Regions from separate parts of the Vibrio sp. AH4 genome, predicted to be linked through region 1. Evidence: predicted binding sites of a transcription regulator. Region 1 holds the regulator's gene; each other region holds the start of a gene.
The links. Region 1 encodes CRP, which controls carbon source genes, mostly activating them, when cyclic AMP is high. Its sites were predicted from a motif close to TGTGANNNNNNTCACA; they were not measured.
Positions count from the first base shown of each region.

Region 2: deoD (purine-nucleoside phosphorylase) is a predicted target of CRP. The motif match lies at 3,927-3,942, and genes of this name have one in related genera.
Region 3: udp (uridine phosphorylase) is a predicted target of CRP. The motif match lies at 2,904-2,919, and genes of this name have one in related genera.
Region 4: malT (HTH-type transcriptional regulator MalT) is a predicted target of CRP. The motif match lies at 2,595-2,610, and genes of this name have one in related genera.

Region 1 is NZ_JALAIV010000001.1:635,941-641,592, reverse strand. It holds gene astA (arginine N-succinyltransferase) at 1-123, shown strand, start outside; gene astD (succinylglutamate-semialdehyde dehydrogenase) at 133-1,590, shown strand; gene MKA69_RS03105 (DUF1338 domain-containing protein) at 1,738-2,529, shown strand; gene crp (cAMP-activated global transcriptional regulator CRP) at 2,592-3,224, opposite strand; gene MKA69_RS03095 (phosphoribulokinase) at 3,467-4,336, opposite strand; gene MKA69_RS03090 (YheU family protein) at 4,431-4,640, opposite strand; gene MKA69_RS03085 (hydrolase) at 4,749-5,652, opposite strand, start outside.
Region 2 is NZ_JALAIV010000003.1:157,740-163,391, reverse strand. It holds gene MKA69_RS13880 (L,D-transpeptidase family protein) at 1-559, opposite strand, end outside; gene phrB (deoxyribodipyrimidine photo-lyase) at 568-1,977, opposite strand; gene MKA69_RS13870 (MerR family transcriptional regulator) at 1,987-2,787, opposite strand; gene MKA69_RS13865 (DUF523 and DUF1722 domain-containing protein) at 2,777-3,730, opposite strand; gene deoD (purine-nucleoside phosphorylase) at 4,044-4,754, shown strand; gene MKA69_RS13855 (hypothetical protein) at 4,821-5,652, shown strand, end outside.
Region 3 is NZ_JALAIV010000001.1:1,892,305-1,897,956, reverse strand. It holds gene metG (methionine--tRNA ligase) at 1-829, shown strand, start outside; gene MKA69_RS08920 (hypothetical protein) at 1,174-1,989, shown strand; gene udp (uridine phosphorylase) at 2,058-2,819, opposite strand; gene MKA69_RS08910 (zinc/cadmium/mercury/lead-transporting ATPase) at 3,139-5,445, opposite strand; gene MKA69_RS08905 (CBS domain-containing protein) at 5,562-5,652, opposite strand, start outside.
Region 4 is NZ_JALAIV010000003.1:106,717-112,368, forward strand. It holds gene malT (HTH-type transcriptional regulator MalT) at 1-2,393, opposite strand, end outside; gene MKA69_RS13690 (glycogen/starch/alpha-glucan phosphorylase) at 2,971-5,424, shown strand; gene malQ (4-alpha-glucanotransferase) at 5,511-5,652, shown strand, end outside.

The DNA.
Region 1 (5,652 bases):
TTCCGTGCTACCGCCGCCAAGGCCGCATACAGCCAAGAAGAGAACGTGGTGATCATCTCTCCCAAAGTGGCAGCAGCATTAGAAGTGAGCACGGGAGATTATTTACGGATTTTGGCGCAGTAGGGGATAACCATGACACATTGGATAGCCGGTGAATGGGTTGCGGGTACGGGTGACAAGCTAGAATCGCATACCCCTTATAGCCATGAGCTTTTATGGCAAGGAAACAGCGCCAGTGGCGAGCAAGTGGAAGCGGCGGTGAATGCTGCTCGCCGAGCATTCGTGGACTGGAAAAAATGCCCATTTGCCGAACGTGAACAGAAGGTGCTGGCTTTTGCGGAATTGGTGAAAGCCAACAGCGAACAGATTGCGCAAGTGATTGCTAAAGAGACGGGGAAGCCTTTGTGGGAAACGCGCACGGAAGCGGCTTCAATTGCTGGAAAAATCGCAATTTCGATTCGTGCTTATCATGAGCGTACCGGTGAAACCGTGCGTGAAGCGGCGGGTAATCAACTGGTATTACGTCATCGTCCTCTGGGCGTAATGGCGGTGTTCGGGCCGTATAACTTCCCCGGCCATTTGCCGAATGGACACATAGTGCCTGCTCTGCTGGCGGGCAATACCGTGGTGTTTAAGCCTTCTGAACAAACCCCGTGGACGGGGGAAGTGTTGATGCGCTTGTGGCAACAGGCTGGCTTGCCTGCTGGCGTCATCAATCTAGTACAAGGCTCAAAAGAAACAGGAATCGCACTAGCGCAATCACGCGGGATAGATGGTTTGCTGTTTACCGGTAGTGCGAATACGGGGCATCTGCTGCATCGGCAATTTGCTGGTCAGCCGGACAAAATGCTGGCACTGGAAATGGGCGGCAACAATCCGATGTTGATTTCAGAGCACTATGGCGATCTGGATGCGACGGTTTACACCATTATTCAATCGGCGTTTATCAGCAGTGGCCAGCGTTGCACCTGTGCGCGCCGCTTGTATGTCCCGAGCGGGACGAAAGGCGATGCGCTGCTCGAAAGATTGGTATCTGTGACGGCTAAGCTGCGCATTGATCAGCCATTTGCTGAACCGGCACCCTTTATGGGGCCGTTAGTTTCTGAGGCTGCGGCACAAGCGATCCTCAATGCGCAATCCCATCTACAAGCGTTAGGCGGTAAAAGTCTGCTTGAAGCTCGCGCTTTGCATGCGGCGTTTATCACTCCGGCCATCATCGATGTTACCGCGATTGAGTTTTTACCGGATGATGAATATTTCGGGCCTTTGCTGCAAGTGGTGCGTTACCAAACCTTGGCGCAAGCGGTCGAGCTTGCTAATGACACCCGCTTTGGCTTATCCGCCGGACTCGTCTCGACTGACGATGACGAGTGGGATTACTTTGTCGATCATATTCGTGCGGGCATCGTCAATCGTAACCGCCAATTAACCGGAGCCAGTGGTGATGCACCGTTTGGTGGCCCAGGAGCGTCGGGCAACTTACGCCCTAGCGCTTTCTATGCTGCTGATTATTGCGCTTACCCGATGGCTTCTATGGAAGGGGAGGCAACTCAGTTGCCCGCCACCTTGAGCCCAGGAATTGAACTTTAATCATAATTTATTTTGTGCCTGCTCAGCCAAGTAGGCACTTTTTCGTCACAGGTTGAACGCTTAATCGTGTCAGCGTTGGGAGTCTTGCGCTGCACCTAAACTTAGAATGAATTCGTTTGCTGGTCACTGGATTAACAAGGAGGCGTTATGACGCCAACCGCTTTATTTCAATCGCTCTGGAATGATTATATTGAGCGCCTCTGCCCGTCGGCAGAGAAGGTGCATCAACTCTTACAAGAGGATGAGGCTCTGATTAATGATCATATCGCACTGCGTACCTTTAATGTTGCGCCACTAGGATTAGAGACGTTGGCAAAGCCATTTTTGGCACTAGGCTATCAGCCGTGTGGTGAGTATGAATTCAAAAGTAAAAAGTTGGCCGCCAAACATTTTGAGCACCCTGACCCTTTACAACCAAAAGTCTTCATCAGTGAACTGAAAGTGGAAGAGTGCTCGCCTGAATTGCAAGCGATAGTGGCGAAGTTGGTTGCACAGGTGGATGCCACGGCTTTAGCGGGAGAGGGTTTTCTGTATGGCGGCCGTTTATGGAGCTTAAGCCATGCTGATTATCTTACGTTGGCCAAAGAGAGTGAATACGCAGCTTGGCTTGCGGCGCACGGCTATGGTGCAAACCACTTTACAGTCAGCGTGAATCAGCTCAACGCGCTACATGAAGTGAAACAGGTCAATGACCATCTGCGCCAGCATGGCTTTAGCATCAATGAATCCGGTGGTGAAGTGAAAGGTTCGCCAGAGGTTCTACTGGAGCAATCCTCCACCATGGCAGATAAAGTGTTAGTGCGTTTTAACGAAGGTGCAGAAATGATTCCCGGTGGTTTCTATGAATTCGCTAAACGCTATCCAATGGCGAATGGTCAGCTTTATCCCGGATTTGTCGAAGCCTCAGCAGATAAGATTTTTGAAAGCACGAACCGCTAAATTTAGCGCCTCGTACAAATAAAAATAGCCACCGCAGGGTGGCTATTTTTTATCGGGAATGCTTAGCGAGTGCCGTAAACCACGATGGTTTTACCGTGGGCAGAGATCAGGTTCTGCTCTTCCAACATCTTCAGGATGCGACCAACGGTTTCACGAGAACAGCCAACAATTTGACCGATCTCTTGACGAGTGATCTTGATTTGCATGCCGTCAGGGTGAGTCATCGCATCTGGCTGACGCGCAAGGTTCAGCAGAGTTTGAGCGATACGGCCCGTTACGTCTAGGAACGCAAGGTCGCCAACTTTCTGGCTGGTCACTTGCAGACGACGAGCCATTTGACCTGAAAGGCGCATCAAGATATCTGGGTTTACTTGGATCAATTGACGGAATTTCTTAAATGAGATTTCAGCCACTTCACAAGGTGTTTTAGCACGAACCCAAGCGGTACGTTCTTGGCCTTCTTCAAACAAGCCAAGTTCACCGATAAAATCACCTTGGTTCAGGTAAGAGAGGATCATCTCTTTACCTTCTTCATCTTTAATCAGTACCGCCACTGAACCTTTCACGATGTAGTACAGCGTTTCCGCTTTTTCACCGGCGTGGATCAACGTGCTTTTTGATGGGTACTTATGAATGTGACAATGTGAAAGAAACCACTCTAGTGTTGGATCGGTTTGAGGTTTACCTAGAACCATAATAATCTCACTTCCTCTGCAGGGTACGCTTGCCGCTATCCATATTTTAGCGAAGCCTCAATTGGGCTTACTAGAATAAGAGGTGTTACCCAACGCTGCAAGCTCTCTTGTGTTTCGGTTAAGAATAGTATCCTTTTTCGGAAACGATTTCTTGATTTTAATCGTGTCACTAGTCTGATTTGCTACGCAAAACTGTGCACATGATCACGGTATGAAAAGTAAGCATTCATAACTGGTCGGATCTAGCCAATTTTCCCCGTTTCAATCAATTGTTGCAGCAGTGGGCGCACAATCAAATCCATCGCAAAACTCATTTTGCCGCCGGGGACAACAATGGTGTTATGGCGTGACATGAATGAGCCATCAATCATCGCCAACAAGTATGGGAAATCGACGTTTTTGATCCCACGAAAACGGATCACCACAAAACTCTCATCCAATGTCGGAATACCTTTGGCGTTGAGTGGGTTCGAGGTATCGACCGTGGGCACACGCTGAAAGTTAATGTGGGTGCGTGAAAACTGTGGGGTGATGAATTTGAGGTAGTCGTCCATTGAACGGACGATGGAATCCATCACCGCTTCACGTGAATGGCCGCGGTCGCGCGTATCACGTACGTATTTCTGAATCCACTCAAGGTTAACAATCGGCACCATACCAATCAAAAAGTCGACGTGTTGTGCAACATTGACATCACCATCGACCACGCCGCCGTGCAAGCCTTCATAAAACAGCACATCTGAGTTTTCGGGCAGTGATTGCCAAGGCGTAAACGTACCGGGCATTTGGTTATACGGAACTGCTTCATCAAAGGTGTGTAAGTAGCGGCGCACTTGGCCGGTGCCTACTTTTCCGTATTGGCGGAAGAATTCTTCAAGGGTTGGGAAATCGTTGGCTTGGGGACCAAAGTAACTGATATGGCGACCTTGCTCGCGCGCCTTGCGGATTTCTACATCCATTTCTGGACGAGTGAAGCGATGAAAACTGTCCCCCTCAACCCAAGCAGGCTTGATGCTCATCATATTGAACATCTTGCGAAAGGCTTCAGAGGTGGTTGTAGTACCGGCGCCGGAAGAACCCGTCACCGCAATAATCGGATGTTTGGCTGACATGACAAACCTTGTCCTTAAGTCCTTGATTTTGGTGCTAACTCAGGCACCACCCGGAAATGACTATAGCACGGAAAATGAAGCCGTCACTGCTTGGCTAAAACGGATGGCATTTAATATCGACGGTTTCATGCAATTCTGAATAGACGATCACAGCTTGCCCAGATTGTAACTGGGTACGTACTTGCGCGATTTTCTCCTCTAGCGAGATTTCAATATCACCATAGTCGGTGCCTTCACGCAGTACAAACTCGCGGATCAAATTGTCGAGTGTGTCTGGCGCAATTTGTTGCCATGGAATGATCATAAATACCTCTTTATTTTATGACGGTTCTCAACACGATTCGAAGCGCTTACTCCAAATCGTGTGAGCGTTTCCCCTTAAATGATACGGCATTAAAAGGAGAGGGGAGCGTTAGGATTGATGCAGAAAGTCATCACGCAGATGGGCGTAATATTCGGGCAGGGTTTGCTCTAGCCAAAAGCGCGGTTTTAGCCATGAGCCACAAAGAAAGCCCACATGCCCGCCATGCTCAAATAAACGATAATCGATATTGGCAGGCAGTGTGAAATTGGGGATCACGGCTTCGGTCATAAACGGATCGTCTTTGGCGTGGATGATCTGCGTCGGGACGCGGATCTGAGTGAGTTGCTTGAGTCCCGAACATTGCTGGTAGTAATCGGCGGCGTCTTGAAAGCCGTGTAGTGGTGCGGTGATCACATCATCAAACTCGGCCAGTTTTGCAATCGCGTGGATCCGTTCTGGGCGAATGGGAAAGGTGCTTTCTGGTAGTGAGTATTTTGCGATGGCATTTTTCTTCAAAGAAGAGAGTAAATATGCGCGATACACTTTAGAAAAACCTTGCTCAATACGTTGTGAGCAGGCGGCTAAATCCAGTGGTGCGGAAACTAAAGTGGCGGCACTGACGATAGGATCATCGCGATATTGCGCAAGGTAGTTAGCAAGCATGTTGCCGCCGAGTGAAACACCGACGGCAACGATCGGACGCTCTGGTAATTGTTTACGTAGGTACTCCAACACAAAACGCGCATCACCCGTTTCACCGGAGTGGTAAGCGCGCGCTAAATGGTTGGGTTTGCCGCTGCAGCCGCGAAAGTGCATCATGACGGAGAGCCAACCTTGCCGTGCAAAGGCGTACATCAAGCCGTTCGCGTAAGGGCTTTTAAAGCTACCTTCTAGGCCGTGGAACAACACAAACAGCGGTTTACGCTGGGCGTGTGGTGTGCGCCAATCTTCGCTCCAAGCCAGATCAAGAAAGTCACCATCCGGAGTGAATAGCGTTTGCCATTCGGCACTA
Region 2 (5,652 bases), on a different contig from region 1:
ACTCGCCCGATCCATAAGCCAATCGCATCGCATAATCCCCCAGTGGGTTATCCGGTCCTGCTGGTACCACGGCGGGTAAAATATCCCCTTTGGCTTTATGTTCGCTACGGATCGATTCCGGCGGTGTCCAAGTCGGATTTTTGCGCTTACTGCTGATGGACGTTTGCATTACAGGGGTATCACGCCCAATCCGACCGATACCAACGGGGAAAATATGCACTTTCCCTTCATCAGGACGAAAGTAGTAAAGACGCAGCTCAGCCAGATTAATCACTATCCCTTCATACGGAACTTTAGGCAGGATAATTTGGGCAGGAATCGCAAGAACGAAGCCTTCTTGTGGCAAAAAAGGGTCGACCCCACGATTGGCGGCCATCAACGCTAGCAGACCAATATCGTACTGTTTAGCAATGTCCGACAGGGTTTGTCCTTTTTGAATTTCATGGTACTGCGTATTGCCGACAATACTGCTGCCTTCAACCGGCAACTCAAACACAGCAGCATTCACCCCGTAACTGATGACCCACGCACAACCGATTGCCCAAACTTTCTGCCACATACTGCTGATTATCCCTTCGCTGTTTTATACAAGCGTAAGGTTACTTCTCTTTCCTGTTTATGATCAACTAGTCGCGCAGGATATGACACGCTATTGACCGCAGGATAAGTCCAAGGTTGGTGGATATACGCGGCCGACATTGAGCGTAACTCAGGTACCCAGTGCCGAATAAATTCACCTTGTGGGTCAAATTTCTCCCCCTGGCTGACTGGGTTAAAAATTCGGAAATACGGTTGTCCATCGCAACCCGTGGAAGCGCACCACTGCCAGCCACCGTTGTTGGCCGCATAATCACCATCGATCAGCTTACTCATAAAATAACGCTCGCCCCAGCGCCAATCGATGTGCAGATCTTTAGTGAGAAAACTCGCCACAATCATGCGCAACCGATTATGCATCCATCCCGTTTGATTAAGCTGGCGCATCGCGGCATCAACAATCGGATAACCGGTGGTTCCTTCACACCAACGTTGGAATTTTTCGTTATCGTTCCACCATTCAAGTCGCGAACCCCATTCATGAAAATCACGACTTTTTGAAATGTTGGGTTCAATCGCCACTAAGTGTTGATAGAACTCACGCCAAATCAGCTCACTTAACCAGACTTGCGCCCCCTCGCTAAGCGCCCCCATCGAAGATTCTCGATACAGACGAGCCACACATTGTCGTGCCGATAACGCACCAATCGCCAGATAGGGCGAGAGCACACTCGTCCCTTCGCGCGCTGGAAAATCACGCAGCTGATGGTAATTCTGCACTTGCTCTCGGCAAAAATCGCGCAATTGATTACGTATGGTTTCAAAATCGACTGGCCATGATTGGCTATCGACTCTTGGGTAATCGAATGTTTGTGCTGAATTCCAAACCCAACTTGCCCATTCACTTGACAGCGTCCATGGCTCCGCAGGCTGATTTTTGGCAATGATAGGCGGCTGAAACAGACTCAACCAAGCGCGTTTAAACGGAGTAAACACTTTGAAGTGTTCGCCTTGCTTGGTACGAACGCAACCGGGGGGAAGGAGGCATTTGTCATCAAACGTAGTCCACGAAATGCCTCGCTCATCCAACAACAGCTCTGTATGTCTATCGCGTTGCTGCTCATCGAGTTCATAGTCACGATTGGCAAAGACTTGCGTGGCATTCAGCTTGCTTGCCAACTGACTCACCGCCTCTGCAGCGGCCTTAAAATCCGCCACTTGTTGGTATAACAGCGGCACATTAAGTGCGGCGAGTTCTTGTTGCAGTTCGCCTAACCGCCGCCAGATAAAATCGGCTTGAATCGGCGCTACATGATGTTGTTGCCACTGTGCCGGTGTTGCAATATAAACTGCGGCGACAGGTTCGCCGCTCGCGATCGCGGCACTTAGCGCTGTGTTATCCAAACTACGCAAATCGCGCCGAAACCAAACTAATTTCATACGGATACCTTACTGCTGTTGAAGCTGCTGTAATACTTCAGATAACACGCATTGTTGACCAAACTGCTGCTGCAAATGCGTCAATGCCGATTGCTGAATAGCGGGTAACGGGCGATGAGCATGTAGGGCTAGTATATGAAACTGCGCTAATCCAACATGGTCTTGTAAGCCACGAATATCGTCAACGGCTTCAAGCAAAGTCACTTGGTAGCCCTTTTCCGCCCATGTCAGCGCCCACAGCCATGCGTTAAGAGATCCGGCGTCGTCCAAGCTCAGGCACAAACATTTGCCTTTACTGGCCGCTTTATTTTCGGCATCCAGCACAAACGCCAATTTAGTGAGCATAAGAGTGCGGAATAACCCCATTTGCAGTGAGCGCAGCGGCCCTTTCACCCGTTCTAACGCTTCTAACACTGGGTGTATAAATTGGTTTTGCATCACCTCTAGCGGATACTCTTTCAGCACAGTGGCAATAACCTGCTCAGCTTTAGAGCGTTGCAACGCAGCCAAAGCGGTCAATAGCACCTCACACTCTTCCAACTGCGTCACTGACTGCGGGAGAAATTCCGCCTCTGGTGTGCCACTTTGTAATAGAGCGCCCACTTTGCCAATCGCCACCCCTTTTGCTAGCCAACTTTGGATCTGGCGGATCATCTCGATGTCTTGTTCTGTAAATAGGCGATGGCCTTTTTCAGTGCGATCAGGTTGTACCAAGTTATACCGACGCTGCCACGCTCGTAGCGTCACTGGTTTTACGCCCGTTATTTCCGCCACTTCACGTATTGCGTAGTGTTTTTCATCACAAGCCATAGCGTAATTTCAACTCCGAAGGATAAGGATTGAGGTAGCGTTGCTGATCCAGATACGGATCGGGGTACAACGCGAGGTAATGTTTCAATAAAGTCAGGGGGGCGAGCAAAGGCAGTTCAGCTAAGCGGTAACTTTCGATGACCTGCGCTAACTCCGCTTTTTGCGGCTTGTTGAGTGAGCGTTTGAAATATCCTTGTAAATGCATCAACACATTGGTGTTGTTTTTACGGCTCGCGGGGTGCGCGAGCGCTTGCATTAAACCTAAACGATATTCCTCAATAAACTGATCCAATGGGTACTGCTTCACATTGGCCACCCATTTTCCCAAAGCACGGTAGGACTCGGGATGATGCGCCATCAAACTCAATTTGTAGCGTGAATGAAATTCAACCACTTTCCTTGCACTCGGAGCTTCCCCCATACTGGTATAAAAATCATGTAGGCAGTAAATCCGTGTAATAAAGTTTTCACGCAATACCGGATCATGCAGGCGACCATCTTCTTCAACCGGCAACCACGGCATTTTCTCCATTAAGATGCGAGTGTAAATCCCCACCCCTTCTTTTTCGGCACTATTGCGCTTGTACACTTTGACTCGTTCCATACCGCAGCTGGGGGATTTCGCGCAGACGATATAGCCACACAGTTCCGCGTTGCTAAGTTCTGCCACTTTTTGTTGTGAGTAACTTTCTAACGCTTGGGTATGGTCACGCGTTCCATCCTTGGTTTCCACCAATGCAATACGTTCATTTTCTGAAAACAGCCGCAGCGTCGGACGTGGCACCGGTAGACCCATTCCCATTTCAGGGCAGACAGACACAAACTCCGCGTAGCGTGAAAGTTCATCCGTGACGAAATGGCTGATTTTATGCCCGCCATCGAAGCGAACCTTGGCTCCGAGAAGACAAGCACTGATGCCAATTTTGAGTGGTGTGGTCGGCATACGAGTCTCCAACACTTATCTGTACAATAAAAATTTATGTACAAGATCTATAGCACGTGATTTTGTGCTGTACAAATATTATTTTTGTACACCAAAGACAGGTACATAAAACCAAACGATTGGCTCAACGCTTGCCTTATCAGTTTCAACATATTTGGTTATCAATTGGAGATATCCGGAGCCAAAGAGAGTAATTTGTGACGATGCTCTCAAGGAGCCCCATCCATAGTGGCTAGTATTGGCGCAACAGATAAATCCTCAGCCAACAGGATTCGTAATCAATGTATTGGCTGAATTGAATTGGAGAATAACCATGGCAACCCCACACATTAACGCACAACCCAGTGATTTTGCTGAAACCGTACTGATGCCAGGCGATCCGCTGCGTGCGAAATACATTGCGGAAACCTTCTTGGAAAACGTGAAGCAAGTGTGCGATGTGCGCAGTATGTTTGGCTTTACCGGCACTTATAAAGGCAAAAAAGTTTCGGTGATGGGTCATGGCATGGGTATTCCATCATGCAGCATCTATGTACATGAATTAATTGCTGAATATGGTGTGAAAAACATCATCCGTATCGGTAGCTGTGGTGCCGTGCGTGACGATGTCAAACTGATGGATGTGGTGATCGGTATGGGCGCATCCACCGATTCAAAAGTAAACCGTATCCGCTTCAGTGGTCATGATTTTGCCGCCATCGCCGATTACGACTTGCTAGAAACCGCAGTAAATCAAGCGCGAGCTCAACAAGTTCCTGTAAAAGTAGGGAACGTATTTTCAGCCGATTTGTTCTACACCCCAGAGCCAGAAATCTTCGAAAAAATGAAGAAGCTGGGCATTTTAGGTGTGGATATGGAAGCGGCTGGCATCTACGGTGTTGCCGCTGATCTTGGCGCACGTGCGCTGACCATTCTGACGGTGTCTGACCACATCTTACGTGGTGAAAAACTCAGCTCTGAAGATCGTCAAAAGTCTTTTAACGACATGATGAAAGTGGCGCTTGAAACCGCAATCAACATCTAATTTATCTTGTCATCACCGTCAGGCTGAAATACTCCTGACGGTCAGAAATACCCCGAGGGGGAGATCGTGCCTAACGACCAACTACCACCGGACGCAGAAGGTTTACAACTCAACTTTTGTAAAACATTGGCGTGTGACAACTTTGGATTGAGTGAGGCAAAGCATTACGTTTTGCAGCGCGTAAACCCGAAACGGCCAGCGATGGTTTGTCGTGAATGTGGAGCTTTCCCCCCCTTACTTAATAATCACGAAGTGGTGAATGAACTGCACCGCTTGCGTCAACTGCACAGCGAAGGGCTACCCGCTTGCCATAATCCGGCTTGCGTCAATGCCAGTTTATCCGTACATACTCATAAGCAGTTGTATCATGCCTTCGGTTATAGCGGCGATCGCCAACGTTATCGTTGTAAAGCCTGTCACTCGACGTTTGTGGATAAATGGTCAGGCGCCAATCATAAACTCAACTTCCAAGAATCTCTGCTCGGGTTACTGTTTACAGGTTATTCGGTACGTGAAATTTGCCGTAAGCTCTCAATTAATCCGAAAACGTTTTACGATCACCTTGACCATATCGCGAGCCGCTGTCGGCGTAAACTCGCCATGATTGATGCCCGCTGGGTCAATCATGCCAACACTTACCAATTTGCTTCTCACTATCAACCGTTACAAGCACACAGCGGCAACGGAGTATTTTGGGTAGCGACTGGGGATGCCAAAACGGGCTATATCCTGTGCCAGCATCTCAACTACTCTGCCAATGAAGATCCAACCGGCAGCGTGGATCACGATCCCTACCAAACCCCCGCTCGCTTTGTACCCCGTGAGTATTTGGTTGAAGCACAAGCTTTCACTCACAAAGAGAGCGCAGCACTGCGTGAACGTATCGATAACCGCTATC
Region 3 (5,652 bases), 1.3 Mb from region 1:
GTCTGCACACTTTGCGGAGCCTGAGCTGTACGCTGAATTTGCTGGCGCAGCCGATCGTATTGCTGAGCTGTTTGAAGCGCGTGAGTTTGGTCGTGCCATCCGTGAAATTACTGCATTGGCAGATAAAGCCAACCAGTATGTGGATGAAAAAGCCCCTTGGGTTGTCGCGAAACAAGAAGGCCAAGACCAAGCACTGCAAGACATCTGTACGGTAGGCATTAACCTATTCCGCGTACTGATGACTTACCTCAAGCCAGTGATGCCTGCGTTGGCAGAGCGTACTGAAGCTTTCCTTAACCAAGAATTGACTTGGGAAGGCGTGGCAACTCCGCTAACGGATCATGCGGTTACGCCATTCAAAGCGCTGTTCAACCGTATCGATCCGAAACACGTTGAAGCCATGATTGAAGCCTCTAAAGCAGAAGCGGCAGCCGAAAAAGCCGCGGCAGATGCAGCAAAACCAAAGATCGAAGAAACTGAACTGAGCAAAGATCCCCTAGCGGCTGAAATTGAGTTCGATGATTTCGCGAAAGTGGATCTGCGTATTGCCAAGATTCTTTCTTGTGAAGCGGTCGAGAAATCAGACAAGTTACTTAAGTTTGAACTCGACATCGGTGGTGAAACCCGTCAAGTCTTCTCTGGCATCAAATCAGCCTACAAGCCAGAAGATTTGATTGGTAAATACACTGTCGTCGTAGCAAACCTCAAACCGCGTAAGATGAAGTTTGGTATGTCTGAAGGCATGATCCTCGCCGCAGGCCCTGGTGGTAGCGACCTGTGGTTGCTTGAACCACATCAAGGTGCTCAAGCCGGTATGCGCGTGATGTAATTCTCATCTCTCTTCGATTGCCATCGAGTTTGAGAGTATTAGAAGCCTTTGCTATTGCAAAGGCTTTTTCTTATTCCAATCCTGTCATAACAACCCACTCGTAGCCTCCTTTCCCTGAAATAACAGTGCCGCGATGTACGATACAAGCGCTTAAAAATTTAAAGTCGCTCACACTTTTCGCGCATCATGCCCCATAAATGTGCATTAAATCGAAGCTTATTTTCTTAAGGTGTTGATTTTTAATCATTAAATTTCTGGCATTCAAACTGCAATACTCCACACATCCCTTTTCATAAGCTCAGTGCAACACGAAGGGGCGATTTAATACCAACACGGAGGTGGCTATGTTTGTGACGATTTCAATGCTGATATCATTGGCGATTCTTGGCTTCATTTATTCTCTTTCTCAACAAAAGCATTCAACGCAGCAACGTAAATTTGAGTTGCTGATCTGCCTGCGCGAGGTGCTAGCCCTGTGCCGCCAACACCGCAGCCTGACTCATCAAACGCTCAATCACACCGAGGTCAATTCTTGTGAGCCTAGTACACTGGCTGCGCTAGAAAGGCAGCTGCTGGAAAAATCTGAGCAACTGATCCAAATTGCCCATTTTGATAACAAGCCCTCATACCGTATTTTGCAAAACTCATTAAAAACAGTCTTTAACGAGTGGCAGCAAGCCAGTGTAGGCAAAAATCAACGTCTGCATGGCAAGTTGATCCGCCACTGCATGTACTTGATGGATGATGTGGTGTTGGCATGGTTGGCAGAATCTGGACGCGAAGAATTAAGTGATGAGTACCATATGAACTGGCAACAAATTTTCGATGCGATGGAAACACTGACTCAACTGCGTCTGTGCATTGAAGATACTCGCAATGAAACCAATGCGTTACGCTTGAGACACTATTGTGAACTGATGCAACGTAAGCTCAATCAGCTAGCGCTGATTAGCCCTTTGACACTCGGCTCCCCCGTCTGTTCATCCGCAATGCGCCAACTTAACGAAATCACCGATAACAACCAATTCAATTTGGAGAGCAACGAGCTTTATCAATTAAGCAGTGAACTTTCTTCAACGATCGCACAGGTGTATGACCATATGCTGAATGATTTAGTAGAGAGCCTTTATCAGCCTTTACCGCAACTCGTTATTGCTTAAAGAAAGCTAAAAACAGAAAGCGCCACATCAAGTGGCGCTTTTCATTAATCGAGGGAAATGACTGTACGTTATTTCAGCATCTTACGCGCAGCTTCTACCACAACTTTGATAGAACGTGCTTCGGTTTCTTTCAACGTGGCGTGGTCAGGAATCTCTTTCTGAGTACGGTTAATAATTACACCCGCTACACAGCCCGCTTTCAAGCCTGAGCTAGCACACATGGTCAGCAGCGTTGCCGATTCCATTTCAAAGTTCAGAACACCCATTTCTTGCCACTCTTTCATCGAGCCTTGGAAACGGCGCACGACACGACCAGTGAAAGTATCGTAACGCTCTTGTCCTGGATAGAAGGTATCAGAAGAAGCGGTAATACCCATGTGCACCGTTGCACCACTTTCTTGTGCAGCCGCTTTCATCGCTGTCGCCACATCAAAATCCGGTACCGCTGGGAATTCCATCGGTGCGAAGTGCAGACTTGCACCATCCAAACGCACAGAGCCCGTAGTGACAATCATATCGCCCACATTAACATGAGGTTGAATTGCGCCCGTAGTTCCAACACGTAGGAAGCTACGTACGCCCAATTGTGCCAGCTCTTCTACTGCAATCGACGTTGAAGGACCACCAATACCCGTTGAGCAAACGACAACAGACTGGCCATCCAGCTCTGCGCGGTACACGGTATATTCACGATGGCTAGCGAGGAAAACTGGGTTATCCATCAGCTCAGCAATTTTTTGTACACGAGCAGGATCGCCCGGGATAATCGCTAATGTTGCACCGTTTAAATCTGCTTCAGTCACACCAAGGTGGAATACAGTTTTAGTCATAAGGGGGCTCCTTCAATTGCGTCTATTCAGCGCATTAATCATTTGGGGTACCAAACTAATGTACCTGATAGGGCAAACCGATTAAGTGATAGCAATCACACCAAACAAAGCAATAAGCATCAATCTTTCACAATTAATCGATTTGCATCACAAATAACCTGTATCTGTGCTGCAAATACATACAGATCATTGCTCTCTTTCGTCAGCCTCAGCAAAGCATAGTGCAGAATCCGTCATCCTCAAGCGAGTTAGTCACTGCCTACCCCTGCTAGAGGCAGCGATTGCCTCTAGCGAAAGCAGTCCCCTATAGGAAGAGAGATCATGACGACGATCGAGAGCCAAATCGGAGCAAACGTAGCGCATTCAGTGTGACCAATGCTGTCGCACCACTGTCCGCAAGTACAGCGACCCACAGCCCGGTAATGCCAAGTAAGCTCGTAACCAAAAAGACGGCTTTTAGGCCTAATGCTAAAGTAACGTTTTGGCGAATAATCGCCAACGTCGCTCGCGACAGTTCAATCATGCTGGCAAGCTCAACCAACCGGTTGTGGGTTAGCGCCGCATCGGCTGTTTCTAACGCCACATCCGTACCGCCGCCCATGGCAATACCAATACTGGCTTCTTTCATCGCCGGTGCATCGTTAATACCATCGCCAACCATAGCAACACGCTGATTCTGCGCTAACTGCTGGATATATTTAACTTTATCTTGCGGTAGTAACCCCGCACGAAAATCCATATTCAATTGGCGCCCCATGGCGGCAGCACTGCGTTCGTTATCACCCGTTAGCATTAACGCCTTCACACCAATTCTCTGCAGTGCTTCAACAGCTTGGCAAGCGTCTTGTCGCAAGGTATCTTGCCAAGCGATCACGCCTACGGCGCTCTCCCCTTCTAGCATCACCACCACCGTTTTACTTTCTGCTTCGAGCTGTTCTACCTGTTGGCGCACAGTTTCAGGTAAGGCGATTTCAACCCGATTGGGCGCTAAAATTTGGTAAGTGACACCATCGATACTTCCGCTAATACCTCTCCCTACAAGCGCGGTTTTATCTTCCGCATTCGGGATCTCACAACCTGTTGCTTGTGCTTTCGCGACCAGTGATGTAGCCAATGGATGATGTGAACCCATCTCTATCGCGGCCGCTTGAGCCAATAAGCGGTTCTCGCTCCACCCTTGATAGGCAATAAGATCCGTCACTTGTGGCTTACCTTCAGTCAACGTACCGGTTTTATCAAAGGCTATGGTTTCGATTTTACCTAGCTGCTCTAACGCGGCTCCGCCCTTAATCAAAGCGCCACGACGTGCCGCAGAGGCTAAGCCTGAAGTAATAGCCGCAGGCGTTGAAATCACCAGAGCACAAGGACAAGCAATCAACAACAAAGCCAAGCCTCGGTAGATCCACGTTTGCCAATCGGCACCAAACGCCAGCGGCGGAATCGTAATGACCGCAACAGCCACCACCATCATGAGTGGTGTGTACCAACGGCTGAATTTATCTAAGAACCGCTCCAACGGTGCTTTACGTGACTCCGCTTCTTCAATCATGTGCAAAATACGGTCGATCGCGTTTTCACCTTGTTTAGAGGTAATTTCGACCTGCACGATTTTATCCACCACCACACAACCAGCAGAAACTCGCTCTCCTAACCCAAGTTCTACGGGCAGAGATTCCCCAGTCAGTGCGCTGTTATCAAGACTTGCCGCGCCGAGTAAGCGACCATCTGCAGGCAAACGTCCACCGGGTGCCACTTCGATAACATCGCCCGGTTGTAACTGTGCGACTGGCACCGTAATACGCTGACCATTTTCAATCCGTAGTGCATTTTCAGGCACCAAAGCCATTAAGGCTTGCACTCCGCTTCGTGCGCGTGAAGCGGCGTACGCTTCCAAGCGCTCACCAATCAAAAACAGGAGAAGAACCATTGCTGCTTCTATGGTTTCCCCTAAATACAATGCGCCAATCGCCGCAACCGACATCAAGGTTTCAATCGAGAAAGGAGAACCCGATTTGGCCAGACGCCAAGCTTGCTGAATGATCGGTAATAAACCTAACAGACAGGTAATGGTGAAAATCCAACGGCTAATTTCAGCGGAGTTGACGATCACCCCCACCGTCATCAAGGCTGCAATGCCAATAATTCGTGCGTTTTCATTGTGCCAAAACGAAGGTTTCGTGGACTCTACGTCCGAAGCTGCCGCCCCCGTTGAACTTAAGGTGAAACCACCATTCACCACGGCTTTTTCAATGTGTTGTGCCGTTGATTCTTGGTTAAAACCCACGACCAGTTTCTGGGTAGCAAAAGTGACGTGTACCTGAGTGACATCACTCAGTTGTTTGACTGCTTTTTCAATTTTTTGCGCGCAGGAAGGACAATCCATTCCCGCAATGAACCAGCTTTGTTGGAAACGTGATGAGAGCTCTGCGTTTCGACGTCGCTCGGGCTCCTCATCGGAACTTCCGCCGCCCTCAGCGCTACTGCAGCAGCTATCACCGCCACATGAAGCCACAACGTCGGCAGCACGAATTGACGCAATTTTAGGGCTTCCAGCGCAACTTGTTTGGTGGCCAGACATAGGTTTCGTTAATGATTTTGAACGACAAGCATGGTGTTTAGTACACATAGTTTTATCTCCTTTTTGTGGTCTGCCGTCAGCTTACACCTTGGAGTTAACTTCAAGGTCAAGCTTATTGAGCAACAAGTGGCAAAAAGTTTATCGTTCAGTCACCATAACAAGACTTAAACAGGATGTTGGAAACAGCTATTTAATGTTTTACTCAAAGCACGAAGAACATCACGCCGTGTGATCACCCCGACTAGCTTGCCATCT
Region 4 (5,652 bases), on a different contig from region 1:
GCGCGATGACGCTCCAAATCCCCTAGCTCACCTTTGTGCACCAGTTTTTCGAGCAAGTGGCCAATTTTGCCCCCATCGATCAGGAAGTTACCAATCATGCCCGTTTGGTTGGTTAGGCGCAGTGCTTGTTTTAACTTGTCGCTAGCTTGTTGGTCATCGCCTGTTGTGATAGCCAGCAGTGCTTCCACAATCAAGTTACGGTTGGTATCAGTGACTAACTGATATTTCTGCGCTTGCTCCTGAATAAATTCTAGAGTCGCACGCGCCTCATTCAGTTCACCCAATTGGATTTGCGCGCGGGCAATATTGCGCCACTGCAGTTGAAGGAAGTGGTTACACGCTTCCTCGGGGCGAATGCTGGATTGCAGCCACTGGCGGATTTCGGTGCTGTTCTCTTTGGCTTGCCAATAGAGTAGTAGGGAGAGTGAAGCGTTCGCTGTCCAATCCACATGGTAAGTCGATTGCTTAAGCAGGTGCTGGATCTGCTCTATGAAGCGTCCGGCTTTATCCAATTCGCCGCGGCCGATGGTGATTCTGGCTAGCATCGAATAACAGTGCAGGTGTTTACTTTGCGAATGGTTTTCTAGCACACTCAGCCCCTTATAAGCGGCTTGTTCGGCTTCATCCAAGCGATTCCAACACCATAAAATTTGCGCGCGAATTCGCAGCAAAAATTCATGCAGGGGGACTTGATGCAGTTGCTGCTCTTCAATCAATTTAAACGCGTTATCCTGCACCTCGTAAGCCGCTTGTACATAGCCTTGCGCCAGTAAAATTTCGCTCTGTTGCAGTAATGCCCATAAGGCTTGGTGATACACCTGATATTGGCGCGCCAGTTTCTCGGTTTGTTGCATCATTGAGAGTGCACGGCTGAGATGCCCTAACACGTGATTGACTTCACCGACGACAGAGGTCGCCACTATGCGGCTACGATACGTGGTGTGGTCAAGTTGACTTAAAGCCAATTCGGCGAGTTCCAGCGCTTTTTCTGGCTCGTTTTGGTTAATCGCAACTTGCGCACGTAGCGCGTTAAATTCCCCTTGTTCTTTGGTGGAGAGCTCAACATTCAGTGCCTGCATCTCCTGCGCCGCTTTGGCAAGCAACGCACCCACATCGTTATAGCGATGCTGACTTTGTGCCAACCACGCTTGCAACATGCATAATTTAGGTTCGCGATACAGTTGAGCGGGAGTCAGCTGATTGATTGCCGCTTCCAACACTTCAAGCTCGCCTTGGTTAAACATCTTCCATCCAAACTGGCTCAAAATGCTCGCCAGCAGCTCGCTATCTTGCGCCAAACGCGCATGACGCAGCGCTTGGTGAGGCGTTGCCGCTTCCAACCATGCTTTGGCGGCAGCGCGTTGTAAATCTTGCTCTTGCTGTGGAATGCGGGCTTGGCGTTGATGCGCTAAAAATTCGGCAAACAGATTATGAAAGCGATACCAGTTGGTTTCCCCCTCCAGCGGCGAGATAAATAAGCCAAAGCGGTTGAGAGATTCAATCATCGCCAAGGCATCGTCACGCCCAGTTAAACTGCTCACCAAGGCATCGTCAAAATGGTCGAGTACCGAACACTGCATCAAGAAATAGCGAGTTTCATCATCAAGCAGATCAAACACTTCTTCGACCAGATAGTCCCAAAGATGCGCATGATTAAAGTGCGAAACCGATTCAATGGTTTGAGCGAGTGTGCGGTGCTGATGCTGGGCTTGCAGGGCGATAAGCTGCATGGCCGAAGGCCAACCTTCCACATAATCGCGTAGGTGATGGGCGGTCAGTGCATCAATCCCATCGGAAACCCGTTGGTTGAAAAAGCGTGTTGTCTCTTCGGTATCGAAAGCCAAAAGCTCATTGCCGATCTCAATCATTAAATCACGCACGCGCAAGTTAGCCGTACCCAAAGGTGGCGTTGCACGACTGGTTACCACCAGCGTTAAGTTATCGGGCATGTGTTTTAAGAAAAAGCGCATCGCTTCGTGAATGGTTTCATCGCTGATCAGATGGTAATCATCCAGCACCACATAGCATTCGCCGTGGTAGTCGGCCATCTCGGCAAACACTTCACTAAACAGCGAATGCAATGACGAAAACTGACGCTTCTCTGCCAATTTTTGCGCATTGGGGCAGGCGTTATGGGTTGCTTTATTAATCGCTTGCAGCAGGTAGTTCATAAAGCGAAACGGATCGTTATCGCTGTCATCAATGCTGTACCAACCCAGATTCGGCTTATCGGCAAGCCACTGCGCGGCCATGGTGGTTTTGCCATAACCCGCTGGAGAGCGGAACAGCACGAGTTTGTAGCAAGTCGCGTGTTGCAATAATTCCAGAACACGGGGACGGACGATGGCGTTATGCAAACGTCCTGGGCGAGTCAGTTTCGAAGGGATCCACATCTTCTTTCTCTCGTCTATTCCAATCAGAGCTTCATGCTCTTTTAACTTGGAACACCAGTTCCAAGGGTAGGGTGGCAGTGAATACGCGAGGCATATCACGCTCAGATGGACGAATGTTACTTGAAGTCATTCTGCGCGTTTATTGATCCATACTGAGTTTTCTGTGTTCTTCACGTTTCGCTCACAACTACGCCCTATATTTGTGATTTCCGTCACTAATCAATCTGCGCCTGAGCAAGGATATTGTCTCAGCCTCTACGAAAATAAGTGAAAAATGGGTAACGGAAACGAAATTATAGTGATCTATTTAGCAGAGTGGACAAATGTTTAACCTCTTGTTTTCCGAACTTTCATAAAGCCTAGCTATGGTTAATCGGCGGGGGGTGTGATCAGAGTCACTGCTATCTGTTCATGAGCAGAGAATTGATGCGAGCCAGATCACTAACCACCAGACACCTGCGTCTCTACGCCTTAGTTTCTCCTCCCAATTGATGAGAAAAGTAGGAGGATGTTTTGCCAAAGTCGTAAAGGCAGGATAGAAGTCAGATGGATTAGAACCAAAAAGTGAGAGTTCACAATGAAACCTACTCAACAGAAACAGTTTGACAAGAAGTCGTTCCAAGAAAACGTGAAGCGCCATTTAACCGCAACCTACGCTACGACAGTAGAGCATGCTTCGGCGCGTGCATGGTACTTGGCAATGGGACGAGCCCTTGCTGAATTTACCACCTTTGATTTGCTGCAAACCGAGCAGGATGAACGCATCCTCAATAGTAAAAGTTTGAACTACCTATCGCTGGAGTTTTTGATTGGCCGCTTAACCGGCAACAACTTGATCAGCATGGGTGTGTACGAAGCCGTTGCACAAGCAATGGAAGAGTTGGGCCAAAACCTGACTGACCTACTGGAAGAAGAGCGAGATCCATCATTAGGTAACGGTGGTTTGGGCCGTCTTGCCGCTTGTTTTATGGATTCTTGCGCGGCGCAAGAATTCCCAACCGTAGGCTACGGTCTGCACTACGAATATGGTTTGTTTAAACAGTCTTTCGAAGAAGGCCGCCAAAAAGAAGCCCCCGATGCATGGTGTGGTGTTGAAGGCTACCCATGGGAAGTGGCGCGTCCTGAGCTGAAGCAAGAAATTGGTTTCTATGGCCATGTTGAAGTGGTCAATGACAATGGCAAAGAGCGACGTCGCTGGGTGCCGGGCATGTTAGTGCAAGCGATGCCGTGGGATTTGCCGATAGTAGGCTACCAAAGTGATACGGTTTACCCGCTACGTTTGTGGGAATGTCGCGCAATCGCGCCTTTCTCACTGGAAAGCTTCAACAACGGTAACTACTTTGAAGCGCAGCACGCGTTGATCGATGCTGGCAACATCACCAAAGTTTTGTATCCAAACGACAACCACGAAAAAGGCAAAACCCTACGTTTGATGCAGCAGTATTTCCACAGTGCAGCATCGGTGCGCGATATTCTGCGTCGCCATGAAGCGGTAGGTCATGCGTTGGCCGATCTGCCGAAGTACGAAACGATTCAGCTTAACGATACGCACCCAACCATCGCGATCCCTGAGCTGATGCGCATTCTGATCGATGAAAAGCAGATGTCTTGGGAAGCGGCGTGGGCGATCTGTTCACACACTTTTGCGTACACCAACCATACTCTGCTGCCAGAAGCATTGGAAACCTGGAGCGAATCGTTGATCCAACGCTTGCTGCCACGTCACATGGAGATCATTTACGAGATCAACCACCGTTTCTTGCAACAAGTGCGTGCCAAATGGCCGGGTGATGTGGCGAAACAGCAAAAGCTTTCGATCATCGAAGAAGGTTTCCATCGCATGGTGCGTATGGCCAACCTGTGTGTGGTCGGCTCTTATGCGGTGAACGGCGTAGCGGCGCTGCACTCTGAATTGGTGAAGCGCGACTTGTTCCCTGAGTTTGTTGAGCTCTATCCGAGCAAAATCCAAAACGTGACCAACGGTATCACGCCGCGTCGCTGGTTGAAGTTCTGTAACCCAGATTTGTCTGCGCTCATCTCCGAGAAAATTGGTCACGAGTGGCCTGCGAAACTGGATCAACTGACCAAAGTGGCGCAGTACGCGGAAGATGCCGCGTTCCAAAAACGCTTTATGGAAGTGAAAAAAGCCAACAAAGCGCGTTTGGCCGATTGGGTGAAAGATCACATGGGCATCGAGCTCGATACCAATGCGATCTTTGATGTGCAGATCAAACGTCTGCATGAGTACAAGCGTCAGCACCTCAATATGCTGCACATCTTGTCGCTCTACCATCGCTTAATCAACGACCCAAGTTTTGATATGCATCCACGTGTGGTGTTCTTCGCAGCGAAAGCAGCGCCGGGCTACCACTTGGCGAAAGAGATCATCTACGCCATCAACATGATCGCGCAAAAAGTGAATAACGATCCGCGGGTCGGCAACAAACTGAAAGTGGTGTTCATTCCGGATTATCGCGTCAGCATGGCCGAAATCATCATTCCAGCGGCAGATGTGTCTGAGCAGATCTCAACCGCAGGTAAAGAAGCATCCGGTACTGGCAACATGAAGATGGCGCTCAATGGTGCGCTGACCATAGGTACGATGGACGGTGCGAACGTGGAGATCCGCGAAGAAGTGGGCGATGACAACATCTACATCTTCGGCTTAGAAGTGGATGGCGTAGAAGCACTGAAAGCGCGTGGCTACAACCCATACGATTTCTACCATGCGGATCCGCTATTGAAAGCGTCACTGGATCTGTTGGTGGGCGAAGAGTTTACGCCGGGTGCTGCGGGCAAACTGCGCGCGACCTATGACAGCTTGCTCGATGGCGGCGACCCATATCTGGTGCTGGCGGATTTCGCCTCTTACGTGAAAGCACATGAAGCGATCGACAAACAGTATCGTGACCAAGCGGGCTGGGCGAAGAAAGCCATCCTCAATACCGCGTTAGTGGGCAAATTCAGCTCCGACCGCAGTATCCGTGATTACGTGAATAACATTTGGAAACTGAGCGCGGTTCAGCGTTAAGCCCCTTTGGTGAGTCAGATCTTTCTGGCTCACCTTTTTCTACATACCCTACATAGAAGGGTAAAGCAGTCCCTTCGGAGAGAGCGATGAATCAAGACAATGCATTAAAACAAGTCGCTGAAATGGCAAAAATTGCCGATCGATACGTCAGCGCGTGGGGCAGTGAAGCTCAAGTAGAAGATGACACAATCCGTCATCTTTTGGCGTCTCTTGGCTATGACACCAGCA